DNA from 4 places in the Rhizobium sp. ARZ01 genome. Region 1 is predicted to be linked to each of the others. Evidence: riboswitches for the same ligand, from Rfam matches in the RefSeq annotation. Region 1 holds a riboswitch; each other region holds the start of a gene.

Region 1 (3,207 bases):
TTCGTATCGGCCTGGCCCTTCTCGTCGAAGGCCATCACGACGACGGCGGCGCCATAGCCGCGCACGAGGCGGGCGTGATGCAGGAAGGCTTCCTCGCCTTCCTTCAGCGAGATCGAATTGACCAGAGGCTTGCCCTGGACGCATTTCAGGCCGGCCTCGATCACTTCCCATTTGGATGAGTCGATCATGATCGGCACGCGGGCGATGTCCGGCTCGGCGGCAATGAGGTTCAGGTACTCCGTCATCGCCTTGGCGGAATCGATCAGGCCCTCGTCCATGTTGATGTCGATGACCTGGGCGCCATTCGCCACCTGATCACGGGCGATGTCGAGCGCCGCTGCATAGTCGCCTGATGTGATCAGCTTGCGGAACTTGGCCGAGCCGGTGACGTTGGTGCGCTCGCCGACGTTGACGAAGGGGATGTCCTTCGTCAGCGTGAAAGGTTCGAGCCCGGAAAGCCGCATGTGGCGGGGAATGTCCGGGATCGCCCGCGGTTTGTGGCGGGCGGCCGCGCCGGCTATCGCCTTGATGTGGGCCGGCGTTGAGCCGCAGCAGCCGCCGACGATGTTGACGAGGCCGTCGCGCATGAAGCCTTCGATCTGCTCGGCCATCTGCTCCGGCGTCTCGTCATACTTGCCAAACGCGTTCGGCAGGCCGGCGTTTGGATAGGCGCAGACAAAGGTGCCGGCGACGGAAGAAATTTCGTCGAGGTGGGCGCGCATCGCATTGGCGCCGAGTGCACAGTTGAGGCCGATGGAGAAGGGCTCGGCATGGCGCACCGAGTTCCAAAAGGCTTCCGGGGTCTGACCGGAGAGGGTGCGGCCGGACAGGTCGGTGATCGTGCCGGAGATCATGATCGGCAGCACGATGCCTTTCTCGGCGAATATCTCCTTGGTAGCGAAGATCGCGGCCTTGGCGTTCAGCGTGTCGAAGATCGTCTCGATCAGGATGATGTCGGCGCCGCCGTCGATGAGGCCGCGCAGCTGCTCGGCATAGGCGATGCGAAGATCGTCGAAGGTGACGGCGCGATAGCCCGGATTGTTGACATCCGGCGAGATCGAGGCGGTGCGGTTTGTCGGACCGAGCGCGCCGGCGACGAAGCGGCGCCTGCCATCCTTCTCCTGTGCCCGCAAGCCGGCGCGGCGCGCCAGCCGGGCGCCGTCGCGATTCAGCTCATAAACCATGTCCTCCATGCCGTAATCGGCCTGGGCGATCGTGGTGGAAGAAAACGTGTTGGTCTCGAGGATGTCGGCGCCCGCCATCGCATAACGATAATGAATGTCCTCGATCGCGGCCGGCTGCGTAAGCGTCAGAAGGTCGTTGTTGCCCTGCTGGTGGCAGGCACAATCGCCGAATCGGCTGCCGCGGAAATCCGTCTCGACCAGGCCGAGCGTCTGGATTTCCGTGCCCATGGCGCCGTCGAGAACGAGAATGCGTTCCCTCGCTGCAGCATGAAGCGCCTCGGCTATGTCTTTGCCAGTGCGGGGTTGAAGTTCGGGACCAAAGAGGTCGTCGAGGTTGGCCGATGCCATGGCAAAGCCCTCCGATGCAGAATGTCTGCATCGGAGATCACATAAGGATATCTTTATGTCAATATGTCTTTATGTAGTAATTCTAGTGTGGCCTCCCGGTCTGCCCCGCCAGCGTGGCGAAGAGGGAACGCAGGCGCACGATATCGGGATCGCGATCCGCGTAGCGTGCGAGCTTGCTGAGCTCTTTCAAGGCTTCGATCGGAAGGTCAGCCTCGCGTGGCTGCCAAAGCAGCCAGGAGACGAACACCGATTCCGGTCGCCCGGATTCGGAAGGGTTGGATTCGATGGTGGCTAGCATGACTTCCCCAATGCAATTGGGGGATGACCGGACGCACGCAAGCTGGAGTTCCGCCTTTTGCGGAGCAAGCGCACCCGTGGGACACCCCGCCCATGGACGTTACAAGTTCATCAGGGCAGGTCTCCTGGCTTGCGGGTCGGTGCGGCTGTCTTGCCTTCCCGGCACGATTTTGTGCCAGTGGCGTGGGCGACAGCAGCTCGCCGCTTACAGTTGCGGGGGCAGCGCCGGTCTTGACGTCCTTGCGGGACATTCGCACCGGCTTCCCTCTTAGCTTCCGGATCGAAGACGATTCGAAAGAACCCTGATGGGGGCAAATGGCCAGTTCCGGGCGATTGTGTCAACGCATCGATTTCAGTCTCGACAGGAAAAACGAAGCGCCGTGAAACCGACATTCACTGGTTGCGTTCAGGTCCCGTTCAGCGCCGATCGATTAGGCGGTAGGCTGGATATCCACGGCCATCAATTCTCGGAGGGTGTTGCCCTTGCGTTCCAGTCTTGTTGCAACAACCTGTCTTTGCGGCTAGAAAATGCTGTTTTCATGCACAGCGCGGCCGCGATGCACGTTTGCGTGTCGCTTGATCCATCTCGCACCCTTGAGGCGTGCGGCCTTACGTTTGTCGGCCCCTCGGGATTGGCGATGCGGAGTAGACGCATGATGGCGTCATGGTTCACGGCGGAACGCAAATGAAATCCGTTCGCCGAAGTCGATCCGCGGTCCGATGATTGCCGGATACATCAACGTTGCTCGAACCTAGAAACAAGCAAATGCCCCTGCACAATAGACCTCAGTCTTCGTCGCGCGAGACGGAATCCAAGCAGATCGACTACAACGATTCGATCCGGGATACCTATTTCACCCTCGAAGAGCTGAGTGCCTGCGGAGAAGACCTGGCACGTGATGGGGCAAGCGCCCTGCCGGGCTTCAAGCCGTTCGAGTTTCGCGCCCGACAAAAGGAAAACGAGCGGGAGATCTTCCGGGTCTATCAGACGATCGCCCGCGACGTCGAAGCCGGCGCCACCATTACGCCGGCGGCCGAGTGGCTGCTCGACAACTATTATGTTGTCGAGGAAGCAATCCAGGAAGTGCGCCGCGATTTTCCGCGCCGCTTCTACCGCCAGCTGCCGACGATGAAAGTCGGCGACGTCGAGATCCCCCGCACCATGGCGCTGGGCTGGCTCTATGTCGCCCACACCCACAGCAGCGTCTCGCGCGAAAGCCTGACGGCGATCGTCGAGGGCTTCCAGAAGGTCGAAGCCCTCAAGATCGGCGAGCTTTGGGCTCTGCCATCCATCGTCCGGTTCATCCTCGTCGAAAACCTGCGCCGCATTTCGAGCCGCGTCGAGCGGTCGCGCGGCATGCGCCGCAAGGCGAACGAG
Region 2 (3,207 bases), on a different contig from region 1:
GGAGCGTAAGCGCGTCGAAGAGGCCGCTGAGGCTGCTCGGATCAGGGCCGAACAGGATGCCTGGGTTGCAGCTGAGGCTGCGGCCAAGGCAGACGCGGCAGCGGCAGAAGCAAAGGCAAAGGCAGAGGCTGCGCAAGCAGCGGCTGAAGCCGAACGCGCCAAGGCCGAAGAGGCCGCAGAGGCAGCGCGGCTGAAGGCCGAGCAGGCTGCGAAGGCCAGCTCCGAACCGACCGCGCCGGTGCAAACTCCAAATGCCGCAGATGCATTGGATGCTGAAGCCCTGCCCACCGAGCTGGATGGCTCGACTGCAGCGGGTACGGCGACCAAGGCTGAGAGCGACGAGGCCGAGCGTCTCGCTCGGCGCGAGGACAATAGCTGGAGCCGCGCTGTTCTCAACGGCCGGGCCGAGGCCTTCGAAAAATATCTCAGCGAGTATCCGAATGGCCGGTTTTCCAAGCAGGCGCGCCGGCGCCTGGCCGACCTCGAGAAAAACACCAACATCGGTACGACGGCACAGGATGACGGTACGACGGTAGAGGACAATGCGAGCGCAAGCGGTGTCGTTACCGAACAGCCTGCTGCCAGGCAAAAACTGCAGTCACAGACGACGGTGTACCAAACGCCGCCGGACGTCCGCGAAGCCTATCTTGATGCCGGCACGCGTGCCCAATCGCAGCGTTGGCTGAATGCGCTCGGCTACAGCACGGGCGGCGCCGATGGCGTATTTGGTCCGCGAACCCGGTCGGCAATTGCGGCATGGCAGCGTTCGCTCGGCTATAGCGCCGATGGCTACCTCACCCGCAAGCAGTATCGCCAACTGCGCGAATCGGGCCAGTTCGCCGCGAATCGCAATCGCGAGCGTGTGGCGCGGCAGCGCTATCAAGATAACCGTTACGCCAATGATGATTATCGGATCTACGAGGGGCCGGTCGACGGCTATGGCGTATACGAAGGGCCGGTCGACGGTTACCTGGAGGGTCCCGTCGGCGGTTACGGCGGCTACTACGAGGGGCCGGTCGAGAGATACTACGACGGTCCGGTCTATCAGGGCGGCATGCGGCGGAGCGGCCCCGGTTATTGATCGGGCCGGTGTCGTGACGCCGGTTTCCGGAATATGGATGACGCTGACGGTCGATTGACTTCCTCGCTCGCCGGGCATAATCATCGCCTATTGGATGGCGCGCCGGTCCGGAAACGAACGGGCGCGTAAATGGGAATGTGACGGGGTGGACCCAATCAGGGCGCTCCAATCACGGCCGACCCCGCGACTGTAGAGTGGCGAGGCCTATCCAGCCGGTCTTGAAGCGATCGGCAAAGCCACTGGGTGGCGGCATGATGAACCGGGGTCTGGACGCCTCTATCTCTACGAATCGTCCGCCTTTCATGCTGCTTTCATCCGGGAAGGCGAGGATGGACCGTTGGTGCAATGCACCTGACGCCACGAGCCAGGAGACCTGCCTCCAATGAAGGGCATAGTGCCCGCCTAGGGGATGTTCCCCATTGCCAGCACGGAGGTTGTCATGGCTGCTAACGTTTCTTCTGTTTCCCTTTCCCTCAACGATCGTCTCTATGCCGGTCTCGTAGCGCTTCTGCTCGGCGGATTCCTGGTGTTCGGCGCAGGCCTCGCCAATTCGTCGGTCCTGCACGATACCGCGCACGACACTCGCCACTCCTACGGCTTCCCCTGCCACTAAGGGGGATGACATGATCGTCAAATATCTCCTGGCCGCCTTGGTGGCCGGGCTGTTCTCTGGCGCCCTGATGACGGTCGCCCAGGAGGCGCGCGTGATTCCGCTCATCCTTCATGCCGAGGAGTATGAAGGCGGCGGAGCCGAGACGGCACCGGCTGGAACGGGCACCGAGACCCATCTTCAGACAACGCAAGAGCATTCTGCCCTTGATTTGGGTGCCGCCCTATCAAAGGTCGGTTCCTATCTCTCGCCGGTGTCCGTCGCCTACGCTCATGGCGGCGCTGCGCATGACGAAGAGGAAGGCGGCATCATGTTCGGCATGAGCCGGTTTTCCGGCACGCTGCTTGCCAATCTGGTGGCGGGTGCGGGCTTTGGCCTGCTCCTCGCAGGCGTCAGCCTCGTGACGGGCAACCCGATCACGGTCGCTAACGGCGCTCTCTGGGGGGCTGCCGGCTGGCTTGCCGTGCACCTGCTGCCGGCCATCGGTCTGCCGCCGGAGCTTCCCGGCTTTCCGGCAGCCGACCTTGCCGAGCGGCAGGTCTGGTGGCTGGGGACGGTCGCCCTTTCGGCGGGCGGGCTCTACCTCCTGATTTTGAAGGACGGTTTGGGTGCCAAAGTCGCCGGCATGGCCCTGATTGCGGCGCCGCACGTCTATGGCGCGCCGCAGCCGACGGACCTCGCCAGCGACGTGCCTGCTGTCCTCGGCGCGGAGTTCGCCGTGGCGGCGCTCGCCACGACGTTGTTCTTCTGGATCGTGCTTGGCCTCTCGCTCGGCTTCGCCAACGAGAAGATCGCAAAGGCAGCCTGATGAAAACCGTATCGCCCGGAGCCGTCCTGGTTCTGGGCGGTGCGCGTTCCGGAAAATCCGCATTTGCAGAGAGGCTGGTCGCAGAGACGGGCCTTTCGAAGCACTACATCGCGACGGGCAGGGCCTGGGACGATGAGATGCGCGAGCGTATCGAGCAGCACAAGGCGCAGCGCGGCAGCCATGGGTGGGTCACCCACGAGGAACCGTTGGCACTGCCGGAATGTATCAACGACACCGCGCGCGACGACCGTGCCCTTCTTGTCGACTGCCTGACGCTGTGGGTGACGAACCTGATGCTCGAAGGGCATGACATGAACGCTGCATTCGACGATCTAGCCGCTGCGATCGTGACTGCGCCGGGCAAGCTTTTCTTCGTCTCGAACGAAGTCGGCCTCGGCATCGTGCCGGACAACAAGATGGCGCGCGAATTTCGCGACCACGCCGGGCGATTGCACCAACAGGTGGCGTCGGTCGCCACCGAAGTCTATTTTGTCGCGGCAGGCCTGCCGCTGAAAATGAAGGGTTGAGCCTATGCTCCAGCAAAAGATCCCCGCCACCGTCATCACCGGTTTCCTCGGCGCGGGCAAGACGACGATGATTCGCAACCTGCTGCAGAACGCCAATGGCAAGCGGATCGCGCTGATCATCAACGAGTTCGGTGATCTCGGCGTCGATGGCGACGTGCTGAAGGGGTGTGGTGCGGAGGCC
Region 3 (3,207 bases), on a different contig from region 1:
CTGCCGATGATCGGATTATCCGCAAAGGATTTGGCACCCGATGCAAGCTGGAGGGCATAGAATGGACTCAGCAGGACAGAAGTGAGGCGCATGCAAAACCTGTGGGTGTGGACGCAATCGGATAGGTTGGCCGGAATGGTATCGCAATCTAGAGCACTACCAGCATCACCAGCCCGCCGGTTTCACTTTGCTACACCATGGGCAAGGCGATATCAATTCCATCCGCCGATACCAACATGATTTCAAAAATCAGCTATCGTTGATGATCGTCAAGGCAGTTAATCACATTTACATGAGCACGTTGCGCCGCCACCCCAGCAACGTATGATGGGTGGCGTCCTGTGCCAGCTATTCTACCTGTTCGGAGCCACCACAGTGCCCCTGCGCTTGCGCCGATTGATGGTTCTGGCAACCGCCGCCCTCGCCTGCACCCTCGTTGTTCCCGCGCGGGCGTCAGATGTCTGCGATGATCTCCAGTCACGCCTGGCGAGCCTGCCCCAGGTGGATATCCCCATCAACGATGCCGGAAGTCATTCGTCCCCCGTCGCGCAACTGAGCGCCCAACTGGAACAAGCCAGAGCCGATCTCCGACAACTTGGGTGCAGCACCGGCAGCGTTACGGTCTTCAGGACATCAAGTGCGCGCGAATGCAGCGAGATTGCATCCGCCATCGAACGAATGGAACGCAACATCAAGGGTCTCTTCGCAAGACAAGGCGAACTTGCTTCCCTTGGAAGCTATCAGGAAGCCCGCGTTCAAATTCTTGCCGAGATCGAGTTGAACGGCTGTCGCGGTGTCGGCAGCTCGGATCCCGACGAGGCCTATGATCGGGCGACGGCAGATGGATTACCCGACGATGGCTTGGCGACCCGTTACGGCGGCAGCGGTACGCCGGGAGGCCGATTACGCACGGTCTGCGTGCGAACCTGCGACGGCGGCTTTTTCCCGATGACACAGGGCGCCTCCCCGCTCGACTTTCGTCGAGACCAGCGGGCGTGCGCCAGGATGTGCCCGCAGACGGAAACCGAGCTCTATTACCAGTCACTCAATTCCCTCGACAGCGGCGAGATGGTTTCCACCGTCACCGGCCGGCTCTACGCGCAACTGCCGACGGCCTTCGCCTATCGTACGCCTGATTTCTCGAAACCGAGAGACTGCGGGTGTGACCTGTCCGCCTATCATCGGAGCATGCGCAACAACTCGACTAGGACTGGCGCCGGCGATAGCGCACAGGGCGCGATCAAGGAGAACGTCGGCTCCGTGACGACAATCCGTATGCGACCCGTTGGGCAGGCGAAAACAGCCGACAAGGTTGTCATCGAACGACCCTATGACCCGGTGAAAGACAAGGTTCGCAACGTCGGCCCCGTGTTCTTGCCAGACCCGGAGGGAGCGATCGATCTGCGCAATCCCGCAGGCCCGAAGTAGACCTTTTCCGGTCTGGCGCGTTTAGCGCCTGTTTCCCCATCGGTCGGAATAGACTAGCTCCTCCAGCGGCAGCCGTTGCCGCCAGCCATTCAGCGCAAGCTCCGGCTCACGATAGAGTTGATCGACGAACCCGACGCAGAGCCAGGCGACGATCTCGATCCGCTCGGGAATGCCGAGTAGCGAACGGATATCCGCATCGTGGAAAATACTGACCCACCCGACGCCGACCCCTTCTGCCCGCGCTGCGAGCCAAAGGTTCTGGACGGCGCACACAGTCGAGTACACATCCATGCGCGGATTGTGCGTGCGCCCGAGAACCACGGCGCCGCCGCGGTCGGGATCACAGGTCACGCAGATGCTGAGCGGCGCCTTCAGAATCCCCTCGAGTTTCAGCGAGCGATAAAGTTCTTGCCGTTCGCTGGCGAACATCGCCGCCGCCTCTTCGTTTGCCCGCTGGAATGCCTTGTGCGCGGCTGTAAGCACCTCCCGATCGCGGATGACAATGAAGTTCCAGGGCTGCATAAAACCCACGGAGGGCGCCCGATGCGCCGCATTCAATAGTCGCTCGACCAGATCAGCCGGAAGCGGTTCCGGCAGGAACTGGTCGCGCACATCACGTCGCGTTTCAATCGCATAGTACACGGCCGCGCGTTCATCGGGCGAAAAGGCTTGTGCACGGATGAGATCATCCGTCGGCAGAGGTCGCATCGTCATCTCCCCAACAATGCTGAATACCTTCCGCCGTCCGCGCGGGTTGGTCTATCTCGCCAGGCCGGTCTTCTGACTCCGGTTCCCTCGACCGCCCCTACCTTCCCGGCTGCAATACCAGTGGCAATTGGAAGCTTGCATCTTCCAGGCTTGGCCGTCCCCGTCACAGCGTTGGGCACGTTTCGGCTTCGAGACCTGACACCAGTCCGGATGGCGGCCCCACCGAATTCCCGATTCTCCCTTGCTTTCACAAGGGCACCTGACGGTGATACCTGCGCATGTTGGAGCCGGCGATGCAAGACCGGCACCGACGGTGACGTGTCGCAGTTGGAGCGTGAGAGACGCGACGGTCAGGCCGCTTCGATGTCGCCTTTCGCCTCGCCGTCACCAGACATCGCAAACACCGCGCGGTTGCGACCGCTGTTCTTGGCGGCGTAAAGGGCTGCGTCTGCCACTACCATGATGTCGTGCACAGTATTTCCGTGATCGGGGTACGCGGCAATACCTGCGCTGCTGCCGACGCTCAGTATCTGCCCTGCGAACGGGATCGGAACTTGCGCGTCGCGCACCAGCCCATTGGCAAGATCGAGGAGATCCTGCCGGTCCACCGCTCCGGGAAGAAATACGGCGAACTCGTCGCCACCAAGGCGCGCCACGATGCCCTTGCTGCCGACCCTGCCCAAGAACCTGGATGCGACCGTATTCAGCACAGCATCGCCGGCCGCGTGACCATGTCGGTCGTTCACTGCCTTGAACTGATCAAGGTCGATCGCGAAGACCGCGAACGGCTCGCCGCCTCCCTTTTCCAGCATATCCTTCAACGTATCATCGAAGCCGGAGCGGTTGAGCAGTCCCGTAAGCGCGTCATGCCGGGCGAGAAAGGCGTTGCGCGACTCGCTTCGCTGCAGGGCGCGCACCAGCGATGAGAACTTGAATGTGACGAAACCCATGACCACGACGAACATCGCAACCAGGGCCGTGATTTGAGGCATTGCCATCGACCAGACAAAAGAGCCGGGACGGTTTGGGCGCCACGACGCCGCCATCGGATTGAAAGCATCGCCGCCGACG
Region 4 (3,207 bases), on a different contig from region 1:
TATACGCATGCCCATGCCGATCACATTCACGGCATCGACGATATCCGTGGCTTCGTCCAGTACAGCAAAAAGCAGGTGCCGATCTGGGCTGACTTAGAGACGATGGCGCGCATTCGCGAGGGTTTTCCGTATTGCATCGAGACGCCTCCCGGCAGTTTCTACCCGCCGATCGTCACTGCGAACCTGATTGATCCTATCGACATGCCGGTGGTTATCCGCGGAGCAGGGGGCGCCATCCGGTTCGACCCGCTGCTGCAGGTTCACGGGTCAATCCATTCTCTCGGCTTTCGCGTCGGCAACGTCGCCTATTGCACCGATGTCAGCGCCTTTCCGGAAGCGACGGCCAATCGATTGGCCGGCCTCGACCTGCTGATTATCGACGCCCTGCAGTACCGAACACACGCGAGCCACTTTTCGCTCGGCGAGGCGCTGGAGTGGATCGAGCGGCTGGCACCGGCCCGTGCGGTTCTAACCCACATGCATACGCCGCTGGACTATGACAAGGTGATGAGCGAGACGCCCGATCACGTCGAACCCGCCTACGACCAGATGGTCATCGAGTTCGACGTTACCGATGAGGCGATTTCCCTCGATACCACGACGTACGCGGATTAGTACAGGCTCTCGGAAAAGTCCCATAACCTACTGAGCTTATTCAGTTATCACTCATTGAAGTATGGCCGCAAATTGGTGCGAATGCGTTCCAGGACTGTGCCACCTGTGAGATCGGGACCGAATTTTTGCCCGGTGATGGTCTCGTAGGCCTGGATGTAGACCTTTGAGGTCTGCTCGATCAGGTCGGCCGGAATCTCCGGGATCGGATCCTTGTAGGGATCGCAACGCTCTGTGACCCAGGCGCGCACGAAATCCTTGTCGAAGCTCTGCGGACGTTTGCCCGCTGCAAAAGCCTCATCGTAGCCGTCGGCGATCCAATAGCGGCTGCTGTCGGGCGTATGGATCTCGTCAGCGAGGACGATCCGGCCGTCCTTGTCGGTGCCGAACTCATACTTCGTATCGACGAGGATCAAGCCGCGCTCGGCGGCCCGTTCCTGGCCGCGGGCAAAGAGCGCCAGCGCATAACGCGAAACGGTTTCCCATTGCTCGGCCGTCAGCAGGCCCTGGGCCAGGATTTCGTCTCCAGACAGCGGTTCGTCATGGCCGCCGTCGAAGGCCTTGCTCGTCGGCGTGATGATCGGTTGCGGCAACTTCTCGTTGTCGCGCAGCCCATCCGGCAGGCGGATGCCGTACATCTCGCGCTCGCCATGCTTGTATTTGGTCAGGATCGACGTGCCTGTCGTTCCGGCGAGATAGCCGCGCACGACGACCTCGACGGGCAAAATGTCGAGTCGCGTGCCGATGACCACGTTCGGATCCGGATAGGCCAGAACGTGATTCGGGCAGATGTCGGCCGTTTGCTCGAACCAGTAACGCGCAGTCTGCGTCAGCACCTGGCCCTTGAACGGTATCGACGTCAGGATCACGTCGAAGGCGCTGAGACGGTCCGTGGCAATGATGATCCGGCTGCCATCGGGCAGATCGTAGTTCTCGCGAACCTTGCCCTTGTAGCGGCCCGGCAGTTCGGGAATGAAGGCATCTGAAAGTACGCGCAGTTCGCTCATCGGCCGGGCCTCGCATGGAACAGAATTGACAGGGCTAAAGCAGGCACAACAGGCCAGGTCAAGGCGACGACCGCAGCAAACGCAATAAAGTCCACGTCTCCCAGTGTCATACCACATGCTGTAGACGTACAAATGGTGGTTAGTTTGCGCCAGCACAAATATTGAGTGACATTTTGGCGCCTCCAAGCCTCAGATGGCGTAGGTGGCTATTGGACCTGCGACGCCTGAATGATAGTACGCGTCATTGCACAGGTGCCCGGGCAGGTTCGTGCCTAAAGGGGAGAATCGGGAACGCGGTGGAAATCCGCGACGTGCCCAACGCTGTGAGGGGGACTGGAAGGGCCAATGCCACTGGCGGTGCTGGGAAGGCGCTCTTGCAGGATGAACCTGAGTCAGAAGACCGGCCTGTGAAAGATGGACCCGTCCGTACGGACGACGAGACGGGTCTGCGTCCACAAGGGGAATACGATGGACTATTCAGGTCTTTTGCCGGCTCAGCCGCTGCCACCCACCGAGCGTGCGGGTGTATATCGGGCCATTTTCACAAGGAGAGACACGAGAGGTGAGTTCCTACCGGATTCGATTCCGGACGAACTACTAAGTCGTATCCTCCTCGCAGCGCATCACGCGCCCTCGGTCGGCTTCATGCAACCTTGGAGTTTCATCATAATTCGGGATACGGGGACGCGCCGGCAAGTCCATGACGCGTTCCTGAAAGCGCATGCCGAGGCGGAACTCTTGTTTCCCGAACCGCTTCGCAACACGTATCGGGGCCTGAAGCTCGAAGGGATCATGGAGGCACCTGTTAATATCTGCGTTGTCTGTGATCGCGACCGAGCCGGACCTGCCGTGATCGGACGCACACACATTCGGGCGATGGATCTCTATAGCACCGCCTGCGCGGTCCAGAACCTGTGGCTTGCCGCGCGCGCCGAAGGGCTTGGCGTTGGCTGGGTGAGCATCTTCGACAATGGAACAGTGCAACGTATTCTGAATATACCGAAGCGAATTGTTCCGATTGCCTATCTATGTGTCGGGCAGGTGAAAGGCTATCATGATCGCCCCGAGTTGGAAAAAGCAGGCTGGCGCGATCGCCTTTCGATTGGATCCCTTGTGCATTTCGAAGAATGGGGTCGCCAGGACGCCCACGCGGACATAATCACCCAGCTCGTACGTGATGAACGAGATGCTCGCGAACATCGATGGGCGGCGAACTGCCCGTCGTAGTCAAGTTCGGCTTGGCGGTTGCGTGACTGGATGATCACGCCATGTGATCGAAGCGGCAGGGGCCAAGACGCGGCTCCTGCCGCTTCAACCCCATCGAAATGAGGCTTTCTCTAGAGGTTTCCGCAGATGCCATGGATACTAAAAGGGCATTTGTCGCAGCCTTCATGCCAGTATCTCGCCGGTTTTGTCGTTCCCGCAATTCCGCGCGAGATCGCAAACACGCTAACATTTCTATGATAGGCGATTGAGGCTTTGGCACCAGATCGGCCATATCTCATCCTGGAAACGCGGAACCACTCTCTGGCGGTGCTCCGAAGGTTAGCCCGCTCAATGTGTGAGCTAAAGGTCGTGCGCCGCGGGT

The links. Region 1 has a riboswitch for cobalamin ahead of IB238_RS18740 (hypothetical protein). Riboswitches for the same ligand answer to the same signal wherever they lie in the genome.
Region 2: it holds a riboswitch for cobalamin, as region 1 does, so the genes downstream of both, IB238_RS08435 (CbtB-domain containing protein) here and IB238_RS18740 (hypothetical protein) in region 1, are expected to answer to the same signal.
Region 3: it holds a riboswitch for cobalamin, as region 1 does, so the genes downstream of both, bluB (5,6-dimethylbenzimidazole synthase) here and IB238_RS18740 (hypothetical protein) in region 1, are expected to answer to the same signal.
Region 4: it holds a riboswitch for cobalamin, as region 1 does, so the genes downstream of both, bluB (5,6-dimethylbenzimidazole synthase) here and IB238_RS18740 (hypothetical protein) in region 1, are expected to answer to the same signal.

What each region holds. Positions count from the first base shown of each region.
Region 1 covers NZ_JACVAE010000003.1:299,662-302,868, forward strand. The annotation lists gene metH (methionine synthase) at 1-1,532, opposite strand, end outside; gene IB238_RS18740 (hypothetical protein) at 1,615-1,830, opposite strand; cobalamin riboswitch at 1,927-2,149, opposite strand; gene IB238_RS18745 (glucoamylase family protein) at 2,596-3,207, shown strand, end outside.
Region 2 covers NZ_JACVAE010000001.1:1,763,530-1,766,736, reverse strand. The annotation lists gene IB238_RS08440 (peptidoglycan-binding protein) at 1-1,081, shown strand, start outside; cobalamin riboswitch at 1,168-1,477, shown strand; gene IB238_RS08435 (CbtB-domain containing protein) at 1,521-1,694, shown strand; gene IB238_RS08430 (CbtA family protein) at 1,705-2,499, shown strand; gene cobU (bifunctional adenosylcobinamide kinase/adenosylcobinamide-phosphate guanylyltransferase) at 2,499-3,026, shown strand; gene cobW (cobalamin biosynthesis protein CobW) at 3,031-3,207, shown strand, end outside.
Region 3 covers NZ_JACVAE010000001.1:1,709,081-1,712,287, forward strand. The annotation lists gene IB238_RS08185 (phytanoyl-CoA dioxygenase family protein) at 1-92, opposite strand, end outside; gene IB238_RS08190 (DUF2865 domain-containing protein) at 376-1,428, shown strand; gene bluB (5,6-dimethylbenzimidazole synthase) at 1,450-2,136, opposite strand; cobalamin riboswitch at 2,181-2,414, opposite strand; gene IB238_RS08200 (diguanylate cyclase) at 2,487-3,207, opposite strand, start outside.
Region 4 covers NZ_JACVAE010000001.1:1,383,198-1,386,404, reverse strand. The annotation lists gene IB238_RS06635 (MBL fold metallo-hydrolase) at 1-615, shown strand, start outside; gene IB238_RS06630 (phosphoribosylaminoimidazolesuccinocarboxamide synthase) at 663-1,610, opposite strand; cobalamin riboswitch at 1,853-2,043, shown strand; gene bluB (5,6-dimethylbenzimidazole synthase) at 2,088-2,846, shown strand.